DNA from 4 places in the Streptomyces sp. NBC_00028 genome. Region 3 is predicted to be linked to each of the others. Evidence: riboswitches for the same ligand, from Rfam matches in the RefSeq annotation. Region 3 holds a riboswitch; each other region holds the start of a gene.
What was found. Region 3 has a riboswitch for cyclic di-AMP ahead of OG885_RS12690 (M23 family metallopeptidase). Riboswitches for the same ligand answer to the same signal wherever they lie in the genome.
Positions count from the first base shown of each region.

Region 1: linked by a shared signal. The riboswitch ahead of OG885_RS26900 (transglycosylase family protein) and the one ahead of OG885_RS12690 (M23 family metallopeptidase) in region 3 are both predicted to bind cyclic di-AMP.
Region 2: linked by a shared signal. The riboswitch ahead of OG885_RS06920 (peptidoglycan DD-metalloendopeptidase family protein) and the one ahead of OG885_RS12690 (M23 family metallopeptidase) in region 3 are both predicted to bind cyclic di-AMP.
Region 4: linked by a shared signal. The riboswitch ahead of OG885_RS19110 (transglycosylase SLT domain-containing protein) and the one ahead of OG885_RS12690 (M23 family metallopeptidase) in region 3 are both predicted to bind cyclic di-AMP.

Region 1 covers NZ_CP108293.1:5,977,949-5,983,667, forward strand. The annotation lists gene OG885_RS26890 (cytochrome P450) at 1-638, shown strand, start outside; gene OG885_RS26895 (transglycosylase family protein) at 830-1,786, shown strand; cyclic di-AMP (ydaO/yuaA leader) riboswitch at 1,981-2,148, shown strand; gene OG885_RS26900 (transglycosylase family protein) at 2,152-2,844, shown strand; gene eno (phosphopyruvate hydratase) at 3,165-4,451, shown strand; gene OG885_RS26910 (septum formation initiator family protein) at 4,545-5,021, shown strand; gene OG885_RS26915 (DUF501 domain-containing protein) at 5,067-5,591, shown strand; gene OG885_RS26920 (exopolyphosphatase) at 5,692-5,719, shown strand, end outside.
Region 2 covers NZ_CP108293.1:1,575,758-1,581,476, forward strand. The annotation lists gene OG885_RS06915 (Tat pathway signal sequence domain protein) at 1-1,757, opposite strand, end outside; gene OG885_RS06920 (peptidoglycan DD-metalloendopeptidase family protein) at 2,010-2,960, opposite strand; cyclic di-AMP (ydaO/yuaA leader) riboswitch at 2,965-3,144, opposite strand; gene OG885_RS06925 (alpha-galactosidase) at 3,441-5,519, opposite strand; gene OG885_RS06930 (tyrosine-protein phosphatase) at 5,698-5,719, shown strand, end outside.
Region 3 covers NZ_CP108293.1:2,901,622-2,907,340, forward strand. The annotation lists gene OG885_RS12675 (GNAT family N-acetyltransferase) at 1-1,714, opposite strand, end outside; gene OG885_RS12680 (HPr family phosphocarrier protein) at 1,913-2,194, shown strand; gene OG885_RS12685 (GntR family transcriptional regulator) at 2,332-3,027, opposite strand; gene OG885_RS12690 (M23 family metallopeptidase) at 3,236-4,000, opposite strand; cyclic di-AMP (ydaO/yuaA leader) riboswitch at 4,013-4,175, opposite strand; gene OG885_RS12695 (M16 family metallopeptidase) at 4,379-5,719, opposite strand, start outside.
Region 4 covers NZ_CP108293.1:4,307,105-4,312,823, forward strand. The annotation lists gene OG885_RS19105 (CocE/NonD family hydrolase) at 1-1,289, shown strand, start outside; cyclic di-AMP (ydaO/yuaA leader) riboswitch at 1,496-1,675, shown strand; gene OG885_RS19110 (transglycosylase SLT domain-containing protein) at 1,681-2,127, shown strand; gene OG885_RS19115 (HAD family hydrolase) at 2,124-2,930, opposite strand; gene OG885_RS19120 (arabinogalactan endo-beta-1,4-galactanase) at 3,290-4,435, shown strand; gene OG885_RS19125 (hypothetical protein) at 4,517-5,140, shown strand; gene OG885_RS19130 (FAD-dependent oxidoreductase) at 5,437-5,719, opposite strand, start outside.

The DNA.
Region 1 (5,719 bases), 3.1 Mb from region 3:
GCCTCCCCGCCGACCCCGTCCCCGGCGAGGACCTGATCTCCGGCCTTATCCGCGCCTCCGACCACGGCGAGCACCTCACCGAGAACGAGGCCGCGGCGATGGCCTTCATCCTTTTGTTCGCGGGGTTCGAGACCACGGTCAATTTGGTGGGTAATGGGCTGTTTGCCCTGATGACCCACCCCGACCAACGTGCCCGCCTCCAGGACTCCCTCGCCGCAGGCGAGAGGGGCCTCCTGGAGACCGGTGTCGAGGAACTCCTGCGCTACGACGGCCCGGTGGAGCTCGCCACGTGGCGCTTCGCCACTCAGCCGCTCACCGTCGGAGGGCAGGACATCGCCGCCGGCGATCCCGTGCTCGTCGTGCTCGCCGCCGCCGACCGGGACCCCGCACGGTTCGCGGACCCCGACACCCTCGACCTGTCCCGCCGTGACAACCAGCACCTCGGCTATGGCCACGGCATCCACTACTGCCTCGGCGCACCGCTCGCCCGACTGGAGGGTCAGACCGCGCTCGCCACCCTGCTCACCCGGCTCCCCGACCTTCGACTCGCGGTGGATTCAGCCGATTTGAGATGGCGTGGCGGCCTCATCATGCGTGGGCTGCGGACGTTGCCTGTCGAGTTCACGCCGACCTCGTAGCAGGGTTCGCGCCAACTCGGCCATCAGTGCAGGTCGTTGTAAACGTGACACGCCCTCATCTCTGTGATCTTCACGTGATCTGCGCGGCATTAACTTGTGACAAGTGATCGTCTGCCGATACGTTCACCAACCAGCGTGGCGACCAGCACCACCCGCCACGCCGGTCACCGCTGTCTCCGAAAGGTCCCCGCATGCTCACCGGGAACGGTCGTCACCGTCGCCCCCGCCAAGCTCCGGCGCTTCTCGTCGCGGCCGGAGTGACCGGCTCCGCCATCGCGATCCCGCTGCTCGCCGCCACCGCCGCGAACGCGGCCGACGGGAGCACCTGGGACAAGGTCGCCAAGTGCGAGACCGACGGCTCCTGGAGTCAGAACAACGGTGACGGTACCTACGGCGGGCTCAGCCTCTCCCAGGAGAACTGGGAGAAGTACGGCGGCCTCGACTACGCCCCGACCGCCGACCTGGCCAGCCGCAACCAGCAGATAGCCGTCGCCGAGAAGGTCCTCGCGGACCAGGGTGTCGGCGTCTGGGGCGCCTGCGGGCTGCTCAACGGGCTGAGCAAGGACTCCGGCTCGGCCGATGTCGACACGGGTGTCGGGAGCGACTCGTCCGACGGGGCCGGCTCCGCGTCCGATGCGTCCGGCTCGGGGTCGGAATCGTCCGGGTTGTCCAACTCCTCGGAGTCCGACTCGTCGGGCGACGCCTCCACCGATGCCTCCGGCGACGCGTCCGGCAGTGCCTCCGGTGATGCCTCCGCCTCGCCCTCCGCCTCGCCGGACAAGTCTTCCAAGTCGGACACGTCCGACTCTGATCCCGCCGATTCACAGTCGCCCGACAGCTCGCCCACAGTTCCGGCCAATGAGGTCGAATCGGACAACTCGTGGCAGGAGGGCGGTTCTTCGAGCCTCGTCGACATCGGCGCTCTCGGTGCCGACAGCGAAGACGGCGCCGGTACCGGTCGGCACCGTGGCGCGAGCGCCGCCGAGAAGGCGTACACCGTCCGCGAGGGCGACACGCTCGCCTCCATCGCCGACTCCCTTGGGCTCGACGGCGGATGGCGTCGGCTCTACGCCGTGAACAAGAAGGTCATCGGCACCGACCCGAGCGCCATCATGCCCGGTCAGACCCTCGTAGTCGGGTCTGAATAGGGCGAAAACCGGCGGGAGTTCACGTCATGCTTCGCGCCGAATGTCCGGTTTGGCGAAAGTGTGGGATGAGTCTCAGAAGCCCTGATCGTCTTTGAAATTCCCCGGATTCCGTGGCTACGGTCAACACCGCTCGTCACCACGAGCCCCGGCTGCCGCAACGCCGAATCCTGCCAGCGGCCGTACGGGAACAGTCGTCGCGTCAAGCGCCGTAGGCAGGAGCGGGGGACCCAAGGTAAGTGCCGGGCCCAGCAGTTCACGCTGGACCGGCTTGGGGTGAAGCCGCGCATCGGGAGATGCGCGGCCGGGCAACTCAACCGGCCCGAACCCGACAGCTCACCTCGCAGGCGTCGGTGAGGGGATCCACCATGCTGTTTTCCGGCAAGGGCAAGCACCGTCGTCCGTCCAAGGCCACCCGCGTCGCCGCGCTCGCCGGCGTCACCGGTGTCGCCATCGCCGCCCCGCTGATGGCGGCCGGCAACGCCTCCGCCGCCACCGCCTCCGAGTGGGACGCCGTCGCCCAGTGCGAGTCGGGCGGCAACTGGTCCATCAACACCGGCAACGGCTACTACGGCGGTCTGCAGTTCTCCGCCTCGACCTGGGCCGCGTACGGCGGCACGGCGTACGCCTCCACCGCCGACCAGGCCTCCAAGTCGCAGCAGATCGAGATAGCCGAGAAGGTCCTCGCCGCCCAGGGCAAGGGCGCCTGGCCGACCTGTGGTGTGGGCCTGTCCGGCGCCACCTACACCGGCGGCGGCAGCTCGTCCTCCTCCGGCTCCTCCAGCTCGTCGAGCGACAGCAGCACCAGCACCCGCTCCTCCGAGCAGTCGACGTCCCGTTCCTCGGAGCGCACGACCGCCAAGAAGACCGTCACCACCCCGACCGGCAAGAAGGTCAAGAAGGGCGACGGCGAGTACAAGGTCGTCAAGGGTGACACCCTCAGCTCCATCGCCGAGAAGCACGACGTCAAGGGCGGCTGGCAGAAGCTGTTCAAGCTGAACAAGGACATCATCAGCGACGCCGACTTCATCTACCCGGGCCAGCAGCTGCACCTCAAGTAGGGCAGCCGGGCAACGCCCAGCTGAACCACAGCGCCCTCACATCCGTGGTCCTCATACTGAAGGCCTCGTGAGGGTCACCCCCGTCCCCCACGGGCTCCCCGCTCCGGTGCGTGTTCCCCCGTACGCACCGGAGCGGGGTTTTTCACGCCCGGGTGTTTTACGCCCTCGTACCCGAGTCTCTTTGTTCCGTTCGGAAACAATTTACTCTCGGTTCTGTCCAGGGGGCGGTCCACGCGGTGGCCGATCGCCCGGAGCCGGTTAGGCTCGTCTCGCAGAGCCGCTGCGGCAGTGCCGTAGCCGCGTCACATCCCAAGAAGGAGATGCTCGTGCCGTCCATCGACGTCGTCGTAGCCCGGGAAATCCTGGACTCCCGAGGCAACCCCACGGTCGAGGTCGAGGTCGGCCTCGACGACGGCAGCACGGGTCGTGCCGCCGTCCCCTCCGGCGCCTCCACGGGCGCCTTCGAGGCCATCGAGCTTCGCGACGGTGACCCGAACCGCTACATGGGCAAGGGTGTCGAGAAGGCCGTCCTCGCCGTCATCGAGCAGATCGGCCCCGAGCTGGTCGGCTACGACGCCACCGAGCAGCGCCTGATCGACCAGGCCATGTTCGACCTGGACGCCACCGACAACAAGGGCTCCCTCGGCGCCAACGCCATCCTCGGCGTCTCCCTCGCCGTCGCCCACGCCGCCTCCGAGGCCAGCGACCTCCCGCTCTTCCGCTACCTGGGCGGCCCGAACGCGCACCTGCTGCCGGTGCCGATGATGAACATCCTGAACGGCGGCTCGCACGCCGACTCCAACGTGGACATCCAGGAGTTCATGATCGCCCCGATCGGCGCGGAGTCCTTCTCCGAGGCGCTGCGCTGGGGCGCCGAGGTCTACCACACCCTCAAGAAGGTGCTGAAGACCAAGGGCCTGTCCACCGGCCTCGGCGACGAGGGCGGCTTCGCCCCGAACCTGGAGTCCAACCGCGCCGCCCTCGACCTCATCGTCGAGGCCATCAAGCAGGCCGGTTACATCCCCGGTGAGCAGATCGCGCTCGCGCTCGACGTCGCCGCGTCCGAGTTCTACAAGGACGGCAAGTACGAGTTCGAGGGCAAGTCCCGCTCGGCCGCCGAGATGACGGAGTACTACGAGGAGCTCGTGGCGGCGTACCCGCTCGTCTCCATCGAGGACCCGCTGTTCGAGGACGACTGGGCCGGCTGGAACGTCATCACCGAGAAGCTGGGCGACAAGGTCCAGATCGTCGGCGACGACCTCTTCGTCACCAACCCGGAGCGCCTGGCCCGCGGCATCGAGGAGGGCTCCGCCAACGCCCTGCTCGTCAAGGTCAACCAGATCGGTTCGCTGACCGAGACCCTGGACGCCGTCGAGATGGCCCAGCGCAACGGCTTCAAGTGCATGATGTCCCACCGCTCCGGCGAGACCGAGGACGTCACCATCGCCGACCTCGCCGTCGCGGTGAACTGCGGCCAGATCAAGACCGGCGCCCCGGCCCGCTCGGACCGCGTCGCCAAGTACAACCAGCTGCTGCGCATCGAGGAGATCCTCGACGACGCCGCGGTGTACGCCGGCCGTAGCGCGTTCCCGCGCTTCAAGGGCTGACACCCCCTCAAGGACAGCGTCGTACGTACGTCCCCGTACTCGGTCCCGTACCGTGTGCGGGGACGTACGCGCGTGGGTGAACGGGAGTGAGAGATGGCCGTCAAGGACCGGGATCGTTTCTCCACCGCGACCCGGATCCGGCTGCTCGGCGAGCAGACCGCGGCCCGGGTCTACCGCTCCCAGACCAAACGCCAGGCCCGCCGCTCCCGGCTCACCGGCCGCGCGGCGCTGCTCGCCCTCGTCCTGTGCTCGCTCGTCGTCGCGCTCGCCTACCCGATAAGGCAGTACGTCTCCCAGCGCGCCGAGATCTCCGATCTGCAGCGGCAGCAGGAGCAGGCCCGGCAGCGCGTCGAGCAGCTGCGCGACCTCAAGGCGCGGTGGCAGGACGACGCGTACGCCGAGCAGCAGATCCGGCAGCGGCTGCACTATGTGATGCCGGGGGAGACGGGGTTCGTCGTCGTCGACCCGGGCGCGGCCGAGCAGTCGCGCGCCGAGCTGGGGGCGGCGGACCGTCCCTGGTACTCGAACGTCTGGGACGGGGTCGACAAGTCCGACGCCTCCGACCAGTGAATCCGACGTCTTCGACCAGTGAAGCTGAACCAGAGAAAGACAGGCATGGAAACGCCTCCGCCCACCACCCCGCGCACCGAGCCGACCGACGCCGACGTCGAGGCCTTCAAGCAGCAGCTCGGGCGTCCGCCGCGCGGGCTGCGCGCCATCGCGCACCGGTGCCCCTGCGGGCAGCCGGACGTGGTGGAGACGGCCCCGCGTCTGCCCGACGGCACGCCCTTCCCGACGCTGTACTACCTGACGTGCCCGAAGGCGAACTCGGCGATCGGGACGCTGGAGGCGAACGGCGTGATGAAGGAGATGACGGAGCGGCTGGCGGCCGACCCCGAGCTCGCCGCGGCGTATCGCGCCGCGCACGAGGACTATGTCCGGCGGCGTGACGAGATCGAGGAGCTCAAGGGCTTCCCGAGCGCGGGAGGCATGCCGGACCGGGTGAAGTGCCTGCATGTACTGGTGGCGCACTCCTTGGCCGCGGGCCCCGGCGTGAACCCGCTCGGCGACGAGGCCCTTGCGATGCTGCCGGAGTGGTGGAGCAAGGGGGCGTGTGTGGTGCCGCCCGCTGACCTGTGACCCTGCGTTCCGCTGCCGTACCAGGGGGCTCCGCCCCCTGGACCCCCGACCTTCGCCCACCCACCACCCGTCTCGGTGGGTCAAAGAGTGAGGAAGCCCCATGACCCGCGTCGCCGCCATCGACTGCG
Region 2 (5,719 bases), 1.3 Mb from region 3:
TACCAGAGCCAGAGGTCCGTGCCGAGCTCGGAGTTGTCCCAGGCGTAGCCGCCGACGTCGTACCGCCAGACGTGCCGGTCGTTGTCGTAGGTGTGCTGGACGTCGCCGTAGTCCAGGAAGCCGTACCAGCGGTGCTGTTCACGCTGGTCGCGGTAGTAGGCGAACAGCTCGTCGAGGTGGTCCTCGACGGCGGCCCGCGCCTTGCCGGACCGGTCGACCGGCGCCCAGTCGCCGAACACCCCGGCAGCGTGCAGCCGTTGGGGTGTGGCGGTGAGGAGCGGCGGGGTCGCGGTGGCGGCGGCCTGTGCGGCGAGAACACCGGCGGAAGGGGTCTTCTCGACGGCCCAGAAGGCCAGTTCACTCGTCCGCGCGATGCCGTACGGCGTACCGAAGCCGGGCTCGTAGTCCTCGTAGGTGATCTCCAGCCCACCGTCGGACTGCTCGTCGTACGTGTCCTGGCCCAAGCCGTCGTGGTAGAAGCGCAGATCGAGCGGCTGCGCCTCCGGCGAGTACAGCCATACGGTGGCCTCGGCGGCGTCTCCCGCGGCTCCGCGTACGTCCAGCTGGGCCGGGTGGCGCTGCCAGAAGTCCCGTAGCCCGAAGGAGAGTCCGCCGCTCGCGCCGCCGACGTAGCCGAAGCCTCCGGCGCGGCGGCCGGCCGCGGCGTGGATCCAGCCGTAGCCGGCCTTGGTGCGCTTGCGGACGGTGTAGCCGTCGGCGTTGGGCTGGGTGAGGGTGTAGTCGCCCCAGGTCGGGATGTAGGCGAGGCGGCCGGCGACCCGGGTGTCCCAGGTCGAGGTGTCGGGCAGCCGCTCACCGGCGATCTGGGCCGCGCGGACGGCTGCCCCGGGGTCGCGCCGCAGTCCGGTGATGCCCTGGACGGCCTCGCTGAACAGGCCGCCGTCGGAATCGGCGAACCGCACATGGCGGTCGTAGGGCTGATCGCTCAGCGGCACGGTGAAGCGCACGCCGAGGCCGCGCAGGAAGTCGCCCTCGTCGGAACCGGGCGTCTGCTCGCCGTCCCAGACGAAGGTGTGGACGAGCCGGAAGGACTCGGCTCCCGCGAAGAAGGCGAATCGCAGGACGAACGGCAGCCAGTTCCGGCCGCCGTGCCGGTGCCGGCCCTCGACCCGGACGACGGCCCGGACCGGACCGTCCTGCTCCACCTCGACCTTCTCGACCCGGCCCAGGAAGCGGGAGACGTCCGCCCCGTCCCGTACGGACTCCTGCCGCAGGGCGACCAGTCTCCCGTCCCGGGCGATCTCGGCGGAGCCCCGCCGCACGCTCCGTACGACGGTGTCGGACCCCTTCGCGCCGAACACGGCCGTGATCACACCGGTGGACACCTCGACGCGGCCCGCGGAGCGGGTGACCGTGACCTTCTGCTCCGGTGCGGCGGGGGTGCCCGCCGCGAGCTTGTAGGCGGAGGCCTTCGGCGCGCCGGGCGCGAGGGCGTGGGCCGTCCACTTCACCGAGCCGTCGGGCCAGTAGCCGGTGACCCAGCTCTGGACGGGGACATCGGCACCGGCGGCGGTCGTCAGCCGGAACGGCTGCTCCGGCCGGTACGCCCCGCGCGCCCACGGCACGCCCCAGGTGGTACCGGCGTGGACGTCGGGGGCCGAGCCCTCCAGCCAGCACAGTTCGGTGTCGTCGGCGTCCGCCGCGGCGGCGGTGCGGGACAGGGCCCAGGAGAACTGGGCCGCGGCGGCCGCGGCTGCGGCGCCCTTGATGACGGTGCGTCGGTCGACGCCGGGCACGGGGACCTCCGGGTGCGGGTGTGTATGCGGACGCGAAGGCGCGTAGAAAGCGCTTGCATCCCTCGGAGATCACTGTGGTCCCACCCTCCCCTCCCTGTCGACGGTTTGGACAGCCGCGCCACAAGACCGCAATGAAGCGATCATGAAACGGCAAGACCCAACACCGAAGGCCGGACCCGGGGATCGGGGTCCGGCCTTCGGTGGCATCGGGGGAGGGAGCGTCAGTCGACGCGGCACCCTCGCAAAAGAGCGTCAGCCGACGGCGACACCCTTCGAGCGGAGGTACGCGACCGGGTCCACGTCCGAGCCGTAGTCCGGCGTGGTGCGGATCTCGAAGTGGAGGTGCGGTCCGGTGACGTTGCCGGTGGCGCCGGAGAGGCCGATCTGCTGGCCCTCGGTGACGGTCTGTCCGGACGAGACCGAGAGCGCGGACAGGTGGGCGTACTGCGCGTAGTAGCCGTCGGCCAGCTTGATGACGACCTGGTTGCCGTACGCGCCGCCCCAGCCGGCGGAGACGACGGTGCCCGCGGCCACGGCCTTCAGCGAGGTGCCGGTCGGGACGACGAAGTCGGTGCCCGTGTGGTAGCCGCTGGACCACATGCTGCCCGCCGTGTGGTAGGCGGTGCCGACGGTGGCGCCGGCCACGGGAAGCGTGTAGCCGCCGGCGGTGCTGGTCGACTCACTGCTCTGGGTGGCGGTCGTCGTGTCCGAGGAGGACGAGGACTTCTCGGTGCTCGTGGACTTCTCGGTGCTCGCCGACTTCTCCGCGCTCGCCGACTTGTCCGCGCTCGCCGCCGCCTTCTTGCCGAGCGTGAGCTTCAGGCCCGGGTGGATGAGCGAGGGGTCGGATCCGACGGCCTCGCGGTTGTCCGAGTACAGCTTCTTCCAGCCGCCGGTGACGTTCTGCTCGTCGGCGATCTTCGAGAGGTAGTCGCCCGCCCGCACCGAATAGGTGCGCACGGTCGCGGTGTTCGCGGCGCCCTTCTTCTGCGCGGCCTTCTCGGTGGCCGCCTTCTCGGCGACCGGAAGGGACTGGGCGGCCTTTTCCGAAACCGACTGCGAGACGGACTGCGGGGTGGCCGCGTGGGCGCCGGCGGCGCCCATCAAAGGCAGGGCGAGTGCGGCGCCACCGGTACCGGCGACGGCGATCGAGCGGGTGAGGCGCTGGGCCTTCGGGCGACGGTGCTTACCCTTGGCGGGCATGGCGAATTCCTCTCCGGCGCCTACGAGGTGAGCTGTCGGGTGCGGACTGGAGATGCCCGGGCGCACCGAGGTGCGCCTTAACCCCAAGCCTGTTCCGGAAGACCGGTCCAGGCAGTTGTACCTGTGGGTCCCCCGCTCCTGCCGTTCACGGGTGAGTTGTGCGGATTCCGGGCGGCGGCAGGATTGGGCGTCCGTCCGGATTGGTGGCGAACGTAAGCGAGGAAGACGCAAAGGGACAAGTAAGGGGTTCCAGGACGATTGCATTCCTCTTGATCCGCTGTGAATTTCCCGGTCACCCTCCGTGCATCAGCACCGCTTCCGGGAAGGGAAATCCCCAGCATTCGAAGGCGCATTACGTGAACATGACGGGCGACACAGGGTCACCGATATGACGCTCCTCACGTGCCGTTCGCACAGCTTCCCTTATTCCAGAGCGAGTTGGAATGAAGGCCGCTCAAGCCACCAATTCGGACAGAAAGCTCAGATGCGACGCAGTCGGAGAACTGCCGCATCCAGATCGCCCCGCAATCCCACTCGCAGCCCGTGATGCTGCAATACAGCCCCTCTGAGAATTTCGCCCGTTTCGAGGCATTCATACGACGCCGTCGGGTCGAGGCCCCGCAGACGCAGCACCGGGACGGGTTCGCCGTAGTGCTGCGCCTGGAGCCAGGCGAGGACGACGGTCTCGTCCCCGAGGACGTACTGCACGGCGCTCAGTCCGCCCTGTGGAGCCCGCAGCCGGTACTGGTCGCCGCGCTGCACGAGCGGCCGGATGCCCTTGTAGAGCTCCACCCACTCTCGGGCCTCGGCGAGCTCCTCCTCCGTCCACTGCGTGAGGTCGCCGCCGACACCGAGCACACCGGCCATGGCGCTGACGAAGCGGAAGCGCAGCGAGCTGACCCGGCCGTTGAGCATGGCGTTCGGGCTGTCGGTGACCCAGGCCGCCATCGCGCGCGCGGGGTGGAGCTGGCTGAAGCCGTGCTGGATCGCGAGCCGGTCGAGGGGGTCGGTGTTGTCGGAGGTCCACACCTGGTCCGTGCGGCTCATCACACCGAGGTCGATCCGGCCGCCGCCGCCCGAGCAGGACTCGAAGGCGACGCCGGGGTGCGCGGCCCGCAGCCGGTCCAACAGGGCGTAGAAGGCGTGCACATGGTCGACCCAGAGCCGCTGCGGGTAGGACTCACCGGGCCAGCCCGCGTCCGTGAAGCAGCGGTTGAAGTCCCACTTCACATAGTCGATCGGGGCGCTGGACAGCAGGGCGTCGAGCTGTCCCCAGAGGTACTCCTGGACGTCCTCGCGCGCGAGGTTGAGGACGAGCTGGTTGCGCAGTTCCGTCCGCTTTCGTCCCGGCTGGAACTGCGCCCAGTCCGGGTGTGCCCGGTACAGGTCGCTGTCCGGGTTGACCATCTCGGGCTCGACCCAGATGCCGAACTGCATCCCGAGGGCGTGCACGGAGTCGGCGAGGGGCTTCAGGCCGCCCGGGAAGCGGTCGCGGTTGACCGTCCAGTCGCCGAGTCCTGCGCGGTCGCTGGTGCGGGCGCCGAACCAGCCGTCGTCGACCACGAAGAGCTCGACGCCGATGGCCGCGGCCCGCCGCGCGAGGGCTTCCTGCTGCTCCTCGGAGATGTCGAACTCGGTGGCCTCCCAGGAGTTGAACAGCACCGGCCGGTCCTGCTCCGCGTCCGGGATGACGTAGGCCCGCTGGTAGGCGTGCCACGCGCGACTGGCGCCGCCGAAGCCGCCCTCGCTCCACAGACCGGCGAAGACGGGCGTGGTGAACGACTCGCCCGCCGTCAGCCGCAGCAGCCCCGAGTCGTCGTGTCCGGCACCGCCGGTGATCTGCACGCGCGCGTCGGGGAGCTGGGCCACCGCGATCCGCCAGGAGCCGGACCAGCCGAGGGCGCAGCCGTAGACCTCGCCGCGCTCCTCGGTGGCGTCGGAGTCGAGGGCGACCCAGGGCAGGTGCTGGTGACCGGTGTGGCCGCGGCGGCTGCCGATGACCTTCTCACCGTAGGTGAGGGGGGAGCGTACGAGCCGGGACTCGGCGGCCCAGCGGCCGTGCAGTTGGGAGAGCCGCCAGTCCTCGCGGTCGGGCAGGGTCCAGGTGGCGGAGTCCGCGCGGAGCAGCTCCAGGGCGTCCGGCCCCTGGTTCTCCAGGGTCGTCCAGCGCTCCACCACGTCGCCGCGCATCCGGTAGTGCAGCGTGACGACGAGCCCGCCGTCGCGGAACCGCAGCCGCAGCTCATCGGCGTCGGCGTCGGTCTCGTACGTCTCGAAGCTCCACTCGGTGCCGCGGCGTTCGTCGGTGCGCACCGACAGCGCGGGCCGGACGAAGCGGGGGCCGCCCTCGACCGGGTACTCCTCGCGCCCGTCGAGCGGGGACTCGAAGGGCCAGTAGTCGGGCAGCGGACGGACCGCGAGGGCCTCGGCGTCGGCCAGCGTGATCGCCGGCCCCCAGTGCAGATGCAGCAGCTCGTCGGCCTCGGTGAGGTGGACGGCGTAGCTGCTGGCGGGCCCGGTCAGGAGCCAGGTGCGGCCGTTGGGGGCGATCTCCAGCATGGAACCTCACAGATGCGAACAGGGTCGAACAGTGGCACTCAAGTACCAACATCATCAAGGCCCGGGGGCCCTCGATGCAACGCCTGTGGACAACTCATTGCCCCAGGAACCCATGTCGTATCGTCGAAGCGTGCCCGTCGGCGAGCCGCGGCGACGGGGCCGACTGCGAGGAGCCCCCGTGACGCAGCAGATCCCGTCGA
Region 3 (5,719 bases):
CCGCCGGTATCGCGGTCACCACGACCGCGTCGCACGTGTCGTCCGCCAACGCGCGCGAGAGCGCGGCGTGGAAGTCCTTCGCCGAGGCGGCCGTCGTCAGGTCCAGCGGGGGCAGCGGCCTGAGTCCCTCGGACAGACAGGCGTCGTAGGTGAGCATTCCGAGCGACTCGGAGTTGCCGAGGATCGCCACGCGCGGGCCGCGCGGCAGGGGCTGACGGGCGAGGAGCAGACCGGTGTCGACCAGCTCGGTGATGGTGTTCACGCGGATGACGCCGGCCTGCCGCAGCAGCGCGGACACGGTCGCGTGCGGCAGCCGCGTGGCCCGTACGGCGTGCCCTTGAGGGGCGGAACCGGCGCCCTGGACCACGACCAGCGGCTTCGCCGCAGCGGTACGGCGGGCGAGGCGCGTGAACTTGCGGGGGTTGCCGATGGACTCCAGGTACATGAGGACGACGTCGGTGTCCGGGTCGTCGTACCAGTACTGGAGGACGTCGTTGCCGGACACGTCCGCGCGGTTGCCCGAGGAGACGAACGTGGAGACGCCGGTGACCCCGGTGACGCCGCCGCCGCGTCGGTGCAGTCGGGACAGCAGGGCGATGCCGATGGCGCCGGACTGGGCGAACAGTCCGATGCGGCCGGGGCGCGGGGTCTCGTTGGCGAGGGAGGCGTTGAGCCGGACGTCCGGGTTGGTATTGATGACGCCGAAGGCGTTGGGGCCGATGATCCGCATGCCGTACGCGCGCGCGTGCCGGACGAGTTCGCGCTGGCGCTCCCGCCCCTCGGGGCCGCTCTCGGCGTAGCCGGCGGAGATCACGACGAGGCCCTGCACCCCGTGTTCGCCGCACTCGGTGACGACCGCGGGGACGTGCTCGGCGGGCACGGCGACGACCGCGAGGTCGACGGGGCCCTCGATGTCGCGCACCGAGCGGTGCGCGGGGATCCCGTCGAGCTCCTTGTCGGTGAAGGCCTTGTTCACGGCGTACAGGCGGCCGGTGAAGCCGGCCTCGCGGATGTTGTCGAGGATGCTGCGGCCCACCCCGCCGGGGCTGCGGCCGACGCCGACGACCGCGACCGAGCCGGGCTTGAGCAGCCGCTCCACGGACCGCCCCTCCGCGCGCTGTTCGCGCGCGTACTGCACGGCCATCGAGCGGTCGGTGGGTTCGAGATCGAACTCCAGGCGGACGACGCCGTCCTCGAAGCTGCGCTTCTGGGTGTACCCGGCGTCCATGAACACCTTGATCATCTTGGTGTTGGCGGGCAGCACCTCGGCGGCGAAGCGGCGGATGCCGCGCTCGCGGGCGACGGCGCCGATGTGTTCGAGGAGGGCGGAGGCCACACCCCGCCCCTGATGGGCGTCCTGGACCAGGAAGGCGACCTCGGCCTCGTCGGAGGGAGCGGTCGCGGGCATTCCGTCGGCGCCGATGCGGTCGTAGCGTACGGTGGCGATGAACTCGCCTCCGACCGTGGCGGCGAGTCCCACCCGGTCCACAAAGTCGTGGTGCGTGAAGCGGTGGACGTCCTTTGCGGACAGGCGCGGGTAGGGCGCGAAGAAGCGGTAGTACTTCGACTCGTCCGAGACCTGCTCGTAGAAGCTGACCAGGCGCTCGGCGTCATCAACGGTGATGGGGCGGATGCGCGCGGTGCCGCCGTCGCGCAGCACCACGTCGGCCTCCCAGTGGGAGGGGTACTCGTGCCGGTCCGACGAGGTCTGCATGGGCCCCAGAGTACGGCTCGCGTACGACAACGGCGCGAGGCAGTCTGTGGAGAGCGCGACAGGATCGCAAGAGGACGGAAGTCGGACCGAGGCCGCGGTCCGACGGCTCACCCCGGAGGGGACGAAGGTCCGCTCCGGAGACACTTCACGTGTGGGAAACTGGTCTAGACAACCCTGAACACCGAAGGGCAGCATCACATGGCTGAGCGCCGCGTCAACGTCGGCTGGGCCGAGGGCCTCCACGCCCGCCCCGCTTCCATCTTCGTCCGGGCCACCACGGCCTCCGGTATCCCCGTGACGATCGCCAAGGCCGACGGCAACCCCGTCAACGCGGCCTCCATGCTGGCGGTCCTGGGCCTGGGCGCCCAGGGCGGCGAGGAGATCGTCCTCGCCTCGGACGCCGAGGGCGCGGACGCCGCCCTCGACCGTCTGGCGAAGCTGGTCTCCGAGGGGCTCGAGGAGCTTCCCGAGACCGTCTGATTTATCGGGGCCGGTTGTATCACGGCACCACTGAAGGGCTCGTCCGAGTTTATCGGGCGAGCCCTTTCCAATTCCCTCGCACGGGCAGCAGGAATTCTCCCCCGCGAATTACTTCCTCTTTGTATACGGCCCTTGTGTTAATGCCGCAGGCTCGTCATGTTTACGGGAGGTTGCGAGTTCCTCACACGGTCGGGCCGATCTCCCGCGGCGCGGAATCGGAGCCGGTGCGCGGCGGTCGAGCGCTCGGTGTGCAGCGCGGTGACCGCACGCGCGCGTTCCCCGTCGCCGCGTGCCACGGCGTCGACGATGGCGCCGTGCTCGGCCCAGGACTCGGCGGGGTTGGCGGGCGCCTCCACGGTGTACATCCAGGAGATCTTGTGGCGCAGCTGGGTCAGCATCGAGGTCAGCGCGGGGCTGCCGGAGGCCTGCGCGAGCGTCTCGTGGAACCAGCCGCCCAGGGAGCGCAGATCCTCGCTGTTGCCCCGCCTGGCCCGCTCCTGCCCCAGCCTGACCAGGCCGCGCAGGACCTTGAGGTGCGCCTCGGTGCGGCGCTGGGCGGCCCGGGAGGCGCCCAGCGGCTCCAGGAGCATCCGCATCTCCAGCAGGTCGGCGGCCTCCTGTTCGGTCGGTTCCGCGACGCACGCGCCCGCGTGCCGCCGCGTCACCACGAAGCCCTCGGCCTCCAGCGTGCGCAGGGCCTCCCGGACGGGGACACGGGAGACGCCGTAGCGGCGGGCGAGGAGTTCCTCGGTGAGGCGGCTGCCGCGCTCGTGGACACCGGAGACGATGTCGTCCCTGATCGCGGTGCATACCGAGTGCGCCGGAATACGCATGACCGACCTCCGTCTTAATCCCCGTGAAACGTCGATGATTGACGTGTGTTCAGTGACTCTATTGCAAAGAGCGGGAATTTCCGATGGCGGACCGGAATCCATGGATATTTTTTGGACAGCCGGGTACCGAAAACGGCGAAACCCCGGCTCGGGTGAGCCGGGGTTCCGGGAGATCCTGCGATCCGTCGTCAGACGTTCACAGCGGGCGTCAGACGTTCACACCGTGCGAGCGCAGGTAGGCGACGGGGTCGATGTCCGAGCCGTACTCGGCGGTCGTCCTGGCCTCGAAGTGCAGGTGCGGGCCGGTGACGTTGCCGGTCGCGCCGGACAGGCCGATCTGCTGGCCCGGGGTGACCGTCTGGCCGACCGAGACCCCGATGGACGACAGATGGCCGTACTGGGTGTACGTGCCGTCGTTCATCTTGATCACGATGTTGTTGCCGTACGACCCGCCCCAGCCGGCCTCGACGACGGTGCCGGAGCCGACCGCGTGGACGGAGGTGCCGCTGGCGGCGTGGAAGTCGACCCCGGTGTGGCTGCCGGAGGACCAGACGGCGCCGCCGGCCTTGTAGCCGGTGGAGATGTACGAGCCCGAGATCGGGGCGACGAAGGAGTTGAGGCGCTTGCGCTCGGCGGCGGCGCGGGCGGCGCGCTCCTTGGCCTCGCGCTCCTTCTTGGCCTTGGCGGCGGCCTTCTTGCGCGCCAGCTCCTCGGCCTTCTTCTGGGCGGCCTCCTCGGCGGCCTGCTCCTGGGCCTCGGCCTGGGCGTCGATCTGGTCGGCGACCGAGTCGCCGATGGTGACGACCGGGATGAGTCCGGTCTGCTCGGCCGTGGGCTCCGCGGCGAGGGCCGGGGCGGCGAGGGTGCCGATGACGCCGGTGGTGGTGAGCGCCGCGATCCCGGCCGCGCGGGCGGTGGTGCGCTTCATCCGGCTCGGGGCACGGTGCTTCCCGGTGGGGCGCGTGAACGCCATGTAGTGGCTGGTCCTTTCCTTCCCTCTCGCCTACCGGGTTAGCTGACGGGTTCGGAGCAGGAAGGTCTCCTACGGACCCCCTCGCTGACGCGCGGGCGTCCGATTCACCCCAGGGACTGCATGGGTCCCCGGCTCCCCTGGCTCGCGCCGTACGGGGACTCGGCGATGACTGTCCGGTGCCGCGGGCGCGGCGCACTGCGTGACGAACAGCCCGGACGACGCTAAGGGGGGCCACTTTCAATCCCCAAACAGATCAGGCAGTTTGTAGCGCATCCCACAGGGCAAACAGGCAACCACCCTTCAATTCATTCCTTATTCGGACATTAAGGGGCCCTGGTGACGCTTCAGTCACCAGGGCCCCTTCACGCACGCGTGCTTCTACTCGGCCGACACCACGGTCACTTCACCGATGCCGAGGGCCTCCACGGGCTCCTTGATGGCCGCCGCGTCGCCGACCAGGATCGTCACCAGACGGTCCACCGGGAAGGCGTTGACGGCCGCCGCGGTGGCCTCGACGGTGCCGGTCGCGGCGAGTTGCCGGTACAGCGTCGCCTGGAAGTCGTCGGGCAGATACTGCTCGACCTGGTCGGCCAGCGTGCTCGCCACGGCCGCCGCGGTCTCGTACTTGAGCGGTGCCACCCCGACGAGGTTCTGCACGGCGACGTCGCGCTCGGCGTCGGTGAGTCCCTCCGCGGCGAGGGTGCGCAGCACCGTCCACAGGTCGTCGAGGGCGGGGCCGGTGTTCGGGGTGTCGACGGAACCGCTGATGGCCAGCATCGCGGCACCGGTGCCGTCCGGGGCGGACCTGAGGACCTGCCCGAACGAGCGCACGCCGTAGGTGTAGCCCTTCTCCTCGCGAAGGACGCGGTCCAGGCGGGAGGTGAGGGTGCCACCGAGGCAGTAGGTGCCGAGCACCTGCGCGGGCCACACGCGGTCGTGCCGGTCGGCGCCGATACGGCCGATCAGCAGCTGCGTCTGGACGGCGCCGGGGCGGTCCACGATGACGACCCGGCCGGTGTCGTCGGCGGTGATGGCCGGCACCGGGCGCGGCTCGGCCGCGGAGCCGGTCCACGAGCCGAGGGTGTCGCCGAGCAGCCCGTCCAGGTCGAGGTCGGTGAGGTCGCCGACGACTACGACGGTGCCGGTGGCGGGGCGGACGTGCTTCTCGTAGAAGGCGCGTACGGCCGCCGAGTCGATGTTCTGGACGGTCTCCTCGGTGCCCTGGCGGGGGCGGGACATGCGCAGGTCCGCCGGGAACAGGGTCCGGGAGAGCTCCTTGGCGGCCCGGCGCGAGGGGTTGGCCAGCTCGTGCGGGATCTCGTCCAGGCGGTTGGTGACCAGGCGCTCGACCTCGTCGTCCGCGAACGCGGGCGCCCTGAGGGCGTCGGCGAGCAGCCCGAGCGCCTTGGGCAGCCGGGAGACCGGGACTTCGAGGCTCAGCCGGACGCCGGGGTGGTCGGCGTGCGCGTCGAGGGTGGCGCCGCAGCGCTCCAGCTCGGCGGCGAACTCCTCGGCGGAGTGCTTGTCGGTGCCCTCGGAGAAGGCACGCGCCATGATCGTGGCGACGCCGTCCAGGCCCGCCGGTTCGGCGTCCAGGGGGGCGTCGAGGAGGACCTCGACGGCGACGACCTGCTGGCCGGGGCGGTGGCAGCGCAGCACGGTGAGGCCGTTGTGGAGCGTCCCGCGCGTGGGGGCCGGGAACGCCCAGGGCTTGGCCTC
Region 4 (5,719 bases), 1.4 Mb from region 3:
TCCTGGCGGTGGGCGGCTGGCACGACCCGTACCGCGACACGGTCCTCCGTCTGGTCGAGCATCTGCCGCCGGACCGGGTCCGCGGGATCGTCGGTCCCTGGTCCCACCAGTACCCGGACCGCGGGCTGCCGCCGGGCCCGGCGATCGGCTTCCTCCAGGAGACCCTGCGCTGGTGGGACCAGCACCTGAAGGGCGTCGACACCGGCGTCATGCGCGAGCCCCTCCTGCGGGCCTACGTCAGCGACTCGCACCGCCCCGCCACGGCCTACGACACCCTCCCGGGCCGCTGGGTCGGTGAGCCGGCCTGGCCCTCCCCGCACGTCACGACCATCTCGTACGGCCTCCAGGGCGCCCCCGTCCTCGTCCGCTCCCCGCAGCACACGGGGGTGGACGCCGGGCGCTTCTTCCCGTTCGGGAACGATGCCGATCTGCCGCCGGACCAGCGGGAGGAGGACGCCCGTTCGGCCTGTTTCGAGTTCGCGGTGGGTGAGGAGACCTGGGTGCTGGGGCGGCCCCGGGTGCGGTTGCGGGTGACGTGCGAGGTGCCGCGCGGGCAGGTGATCGCACGGTTGTGCGATGTGGCGCCGGACGGCGCGTCGACGCTGGTCACCCGGGGCGTGCTGAATCTGTCGGCGCGGCTCGGGCGGGACCGGGCGGTGCCGTGGGAGCCGGGGGCGACCGGGGAGGTCGTCTTCGAGCTGAACGGCATCGGGCATGTCTTCCCGCCGGGTCATCGCATCCGGCTCGCGGTCTCCTCCGCCTACTGGCCGTGGATCTGGCCGCAGCCCGAGTCGGAGGCCGGCTTCACGCTGGACCCGGCGGGCAGTTTCCTCGAACTGCCGGTCAGGACCCATGACTTGGCAGCCGACATCGGCTTCGAGGACCCCGAACAGTCCGCACCCCTGGGCGTCAACTTCCCGGCCACCCTCGACGAACCCCGCCCCGAGCGGCTGGTCGTCCGGGATGTCGCCAAGGGCGAGTGGTGCCTTGAGGTCGATCCGCGGTACGGCGGCACCCGGGTCTATCCCGACGGCCTGGAGTTCACCGAGGACGCGCTGGAGACGTACACGGTCGACGAGACGGACCCCCTGTCGGCCCGTGCCCGCTCGGAGTGGTCGATCCGGCTGCACCGGCCGGAGCTGGGCTGGGACACGACCGTCCGGACCCGCTCGGAGATCACCTGTGAGGCGGCTGTGTTCCTGACCTCCAACGAGGTGATCTGCACCGAGGGCGACGAGGTGGTCTTCCATCGGACCTGGGAGAAGCGGATTCCACGGACCGCCGGTTAAACGCCAGTTGGGCGCGATTGCCCGATTTGCCGTTCTCGTGCTCGGCGGTGACATGCCTCACGCTTCCACGCCCCGAATCCCCGTAATTCCGGGCCTCACAATCCACGCACCAAGGTCAACAGGTGCGATCTGTGAATCCGGTACTTGTTTCGGACATGTGCAGTCGCATACGTTCCCGGCCCGGGTGGACGCCTAATCCTGCCGCCACCCGTAGACCGCTCACACAGAGAACTTCACGGCAGGAGCGGGGGAACCAGGTAAGTCGCCGGACCGGACGTCTTCGGACATTCCGGTACGGCTTGGGGTGAAGTCATGCCTACTTCGGCATGGCCGGGCAGCTCCCGCCCGAACCCGACAGCTCACCTCGCAGGCGCCGGAGAGGAACTTCGTCATGCGTCTGTCCCGCAAGCTCGCCGTCACCGGTGCCGCCGTCGCCGCACTCGCCTTCCCCGTCGTCGGCGCGACCACCGCGTCCGCGGCCACCACGACCACGGTCACCGCCACCTCGCTCGGCTACTCCGACACCCTCGACGGCTGGATCCGCGCCTCGCTCCAGGTCATGGCCCAGAACGGGATCCCCGGCAGCTACGACGGCATCTACCGCAACGTCATCCGTGAGTCCTCGGGCAACCCGTACGCCATCAACAACTGGGACTCCAATGCGATCGCGGGCACGCCCTCCAAGGGCCTGCTCCAGGTGATCGACCCGACCTTCAACGCGTACCACGTGGCCGGCACCTCGTGGAACTCCTACGACCCGGTCGCGAACATCACCGCGGCCTGCAACTACGCGGCGCAGCGGTACGGGTCGATCGACAACGTCTGGGGCGCCTACTAGAAGTACAGCCGTTCGAGGACGACGGCGATGCCGTCGTCCTCGTTCGACAGGGTCACCTCGTCGGCCACCGCCTTGAGTTCGGGGTGGGCGTTGGCCATCGCGACACCATGGGCCGCCCAGTCGAACATGGGGATGTCGTTGGGCATGTCGCCGAAGGCGAGGGTGTCCCGCGGGCCGAGGCCGAGGTACTCGGCGGCCAGCGCGAGGCCCGTCGCCTTGGTGATGCCGCATGGCTGGAGTTCGACGGTGCCGGGGCCGGACATCGTCACCGTCGCGAGGGAACCGACGACTCCGCGCGCGGTCGCCGCCAACTCGTCGTCCGACAGGGCGGGGTGGCGCAGCAGCACCTTGCTGATCGGCTCGCACCACAGGTCGTCGCGGCGGCCCACCCGCACGGCGGGCAGGGTCGGGTGCGGCATCAGATAGCCCGGCTCGATGAGCGTGAGCCCGTCGACCCCGTCCTGGTCGACGGCGGCGTACACCTGCCCCACCTCGGCCTCGATCTTGCCGAGCGCGGTCTCGGCCAGCTCCCGGTCCAGGGTGACCGACCACAGCAGACGGTCCGCGCCGGCGTCGTAGACCTGCGCGCCCTGCCCGCACACCGCGAGGCCGGTGCTGCCGAGGTCGTCGAGGAGCGGCCGCACTCTGGGGGCCGGTCGGCCGGTCACCACCAGATGCCGGGCCCCGGCCGCCGCCACCCGCGCGAGCGCGGCGAGCGAGCGGTCGGAGAGCGTGTCGTCGCCCCGGAGGAGGGTTCCGTCCAGGTCAGTGGCGACGAGTGAATATGCGGTGGGTGCGGCCATGATCAGAGAATACGGATGGAATCCCCCGCCGACTCGACGCGAACCGGACGGCCGCACCTTTCACATCCGTTGACGTCGGCTCCGGTTGGCGCCCCAGTGGAATCCCGCACCACGACAGGGGAGTTGGGGTCCTCGGAGAGCCGGCCCGCGTCCCGTTGAGGCCGCGGGACGTGGCCACGGATCCGTGAGCGTCCGTGAGTTTCTGTGAGCGTGCACAGAGAACGAAGCATTTCACCCTCTTGTCAAGGAAGGGTCTGTCGGGTTTCCTACTGTTGCTCGCGGGTGTCCCCCCTCTCTGAAGTATGTGCACGCTCACAGACGCGGGGGCGTTTTCTCTTGCTCTGTGAAAGGACCCTGACATGCGTAGACGCAGTGTGCTCACCGCTGCGGGAGCCGCCGCGCTGGCCGTCCCCGTGCTGGGAGCGGTGCCGGCCGCGGCCTCAACGGGCGGGCGCCGCCTGGAGATCCGGGCCGTCGACATCTCCTCGCTGCCCAAGAACGAGGACCACGGCGCCGTGTACCGCACCGCCGACGGCCGCCGCGAGGACCCGGTCCGGCTGCTCGCCCGCGCGGGGATCAGCCACGCCCGGCTGAAGGTGTGGGTCGACCCGGTCGACGGCTACAACAACAAGGCGCACATCCTGCCCCTCGCCCGCCGGCTGCGACGGGCCGGCATCGGCATCTGGGTCGACTTCCACTACTCCGACACGTGGGCCGACCCGGGGCACCAGAGCAAGCCGGCCGCGTGGGCGGACCTGGACGTGACGGGCCTGTCCCGTGCGGTGTACGACCACACGGCCGACGTACTGGGCGCACTGCGGCGCCAGGGCACCCCGGCCGCGTTCGTGCAGGTCGGCAATGAGATCAACGGCGGCATGCTGTGGCCCGAGGGCAAGAACTGGGGCAGTGACGGCGGGGGTTGGGGCAATCTCGCCCTGCTCCTGAAGGCCGGGCTGAGCGCCGCGCGGGACACCCAGCCCCGTATCCGCACGATGCTGCACCTCGCCGCGGGCGGTGACAACGGCACGTCCCGCTGGTGGTTCGACAACGCGGTCGCCCAGGGCCTCGACTTCGACATCATCGCCCAGTCGTATTACCCCTTCTGGCACGGTGGCCTTGACGCGGCCGCCGCCAACTTCGCGGACATCACCGCCCGTTACGGCAAGCCCGTCGTCATCGCCGAGACCGCGTACCCGTTCACGCTGAGCAGCGAGGACGACGTCAACGACATCCTCAACAGCCCCTCCCAGCTCACCCCGGGCTTCCCCGCCACCCCCGAGGGCCAGGCCGCGTGGCTGCGCGCGGTGGCCGACCTCATGGCCGCAGTCCCCGGCGGTCAGGGCCTCGGCCACTGCTACTGGGAGGGCGCCTGGACCTACCGCTCAGGCAGCGGCTGGAACCCGGAGGACCCGACGTCCGGCAACGCGTGGGAGAACCTGGCCCTGTTCGACTTCGAGGACCGGGCGCTGCCGGGGCTGCGGACGCTGGGGCGGTACCGGTCGTAGTCGCCGTCAGGGCACTGACAGGGCACTGACAGGGCTGTCCCCACGGTGGGCTCCTGTCGGTGTGGGTGAGATCCTCGCGGGGTGACGGATCGAACGGATCGAACGGGTCAGCCGGAGACCTTCCTGGACCATCTGCGGGCGGCGGCGGTCGGCGTCCTCGAACGCTTTCCCGAGCGGCTCAAGCCCGAGATGTACGCCCTCTCCTTCCGCATCTGGCGCGTCGACGCCGACGACCGCCACCCGTACGTGGCCATCGGCTACAACACCGAGAGCCAGTACGAGCGGGAGAGGTACCCGGGTGACGAGGGCGAGGTCCGCTGGAATTACGCCTACTGGCTCCTCGACGGCTTCGAGATGCTCGGCAACATCCCCGAGGACCCGGTGGGCAGCCGGGTGTATGTGGAGGAGGTCAGGCAGCTCGGTGTCTGGTACGACGGTGAGTTCGACCTCGGCCGGGTGCTGGACGACGACGACCTCAGCGCCCGGACCGACCTCCTCCGCCTGCACTTCTACGACGCCGTCATCGACCTCGCCCGCCATCTCCACGCCGACGGCGTGATCGAGAAGACCTTCGGGCGCCCGCTGCCTGTCATCGTCTTCGACATGGACTGCCCCGGCTGGGAGGCACACGCGACGGAGTACGCCAATCCGCCGGAGCTGGTCGAGGAGTTCATGGCGTGGCAGCGGGCGGCCGGGGAGATCTGATCCCCGGCCTGGCCGGCCCTACCCGCGGGCCGGACCGGCGCCAGCCCTGTGCGGGGCTGGTGCTATCCCTGCGCCGGACCGGCGCTGCCCCTGTGCCGGACGGGCGCTAGCCCTGTGCCGGACCGGTGCTGCCCCGTGCCCGACCGGTGCTGCCCCGTGCCCGACCGGCGCTGCCCCGTGCCCGACCGGCGCTGCCCCGTGCCCGACCGGCGCTGCCCCGTGCCCGACCGACGCTGCCCCGTGCCCGACCGACGCTGCCCCGTGCCCGACCGGCGCTGCCCCGTGCCCGACCGGCGCTAGCCGTGGGCCGTCGCCAGGTGTTTCGCCAGCCTCGGGGAGGCGAACTCCGTGCCGCACACGAAGCGCATCACCGGCCCGTACGACGACGCCGACGGGAGGCCCGTGAAGTACAGGCCCGGCACCGAGGAGACGTAACCGGCGCCGAGCCTTGGCGCGCCCCGGCTCACCGCGAGCCGGGTGCGCAGCTCATGGCCGAGGAAGTCCATCGCGGCGAGGTCGACGCGGTAGCCGGTCGCGGCGATGACGTGGTCCGCGGCGAGGCGCTCGGTGTGGCCGGTC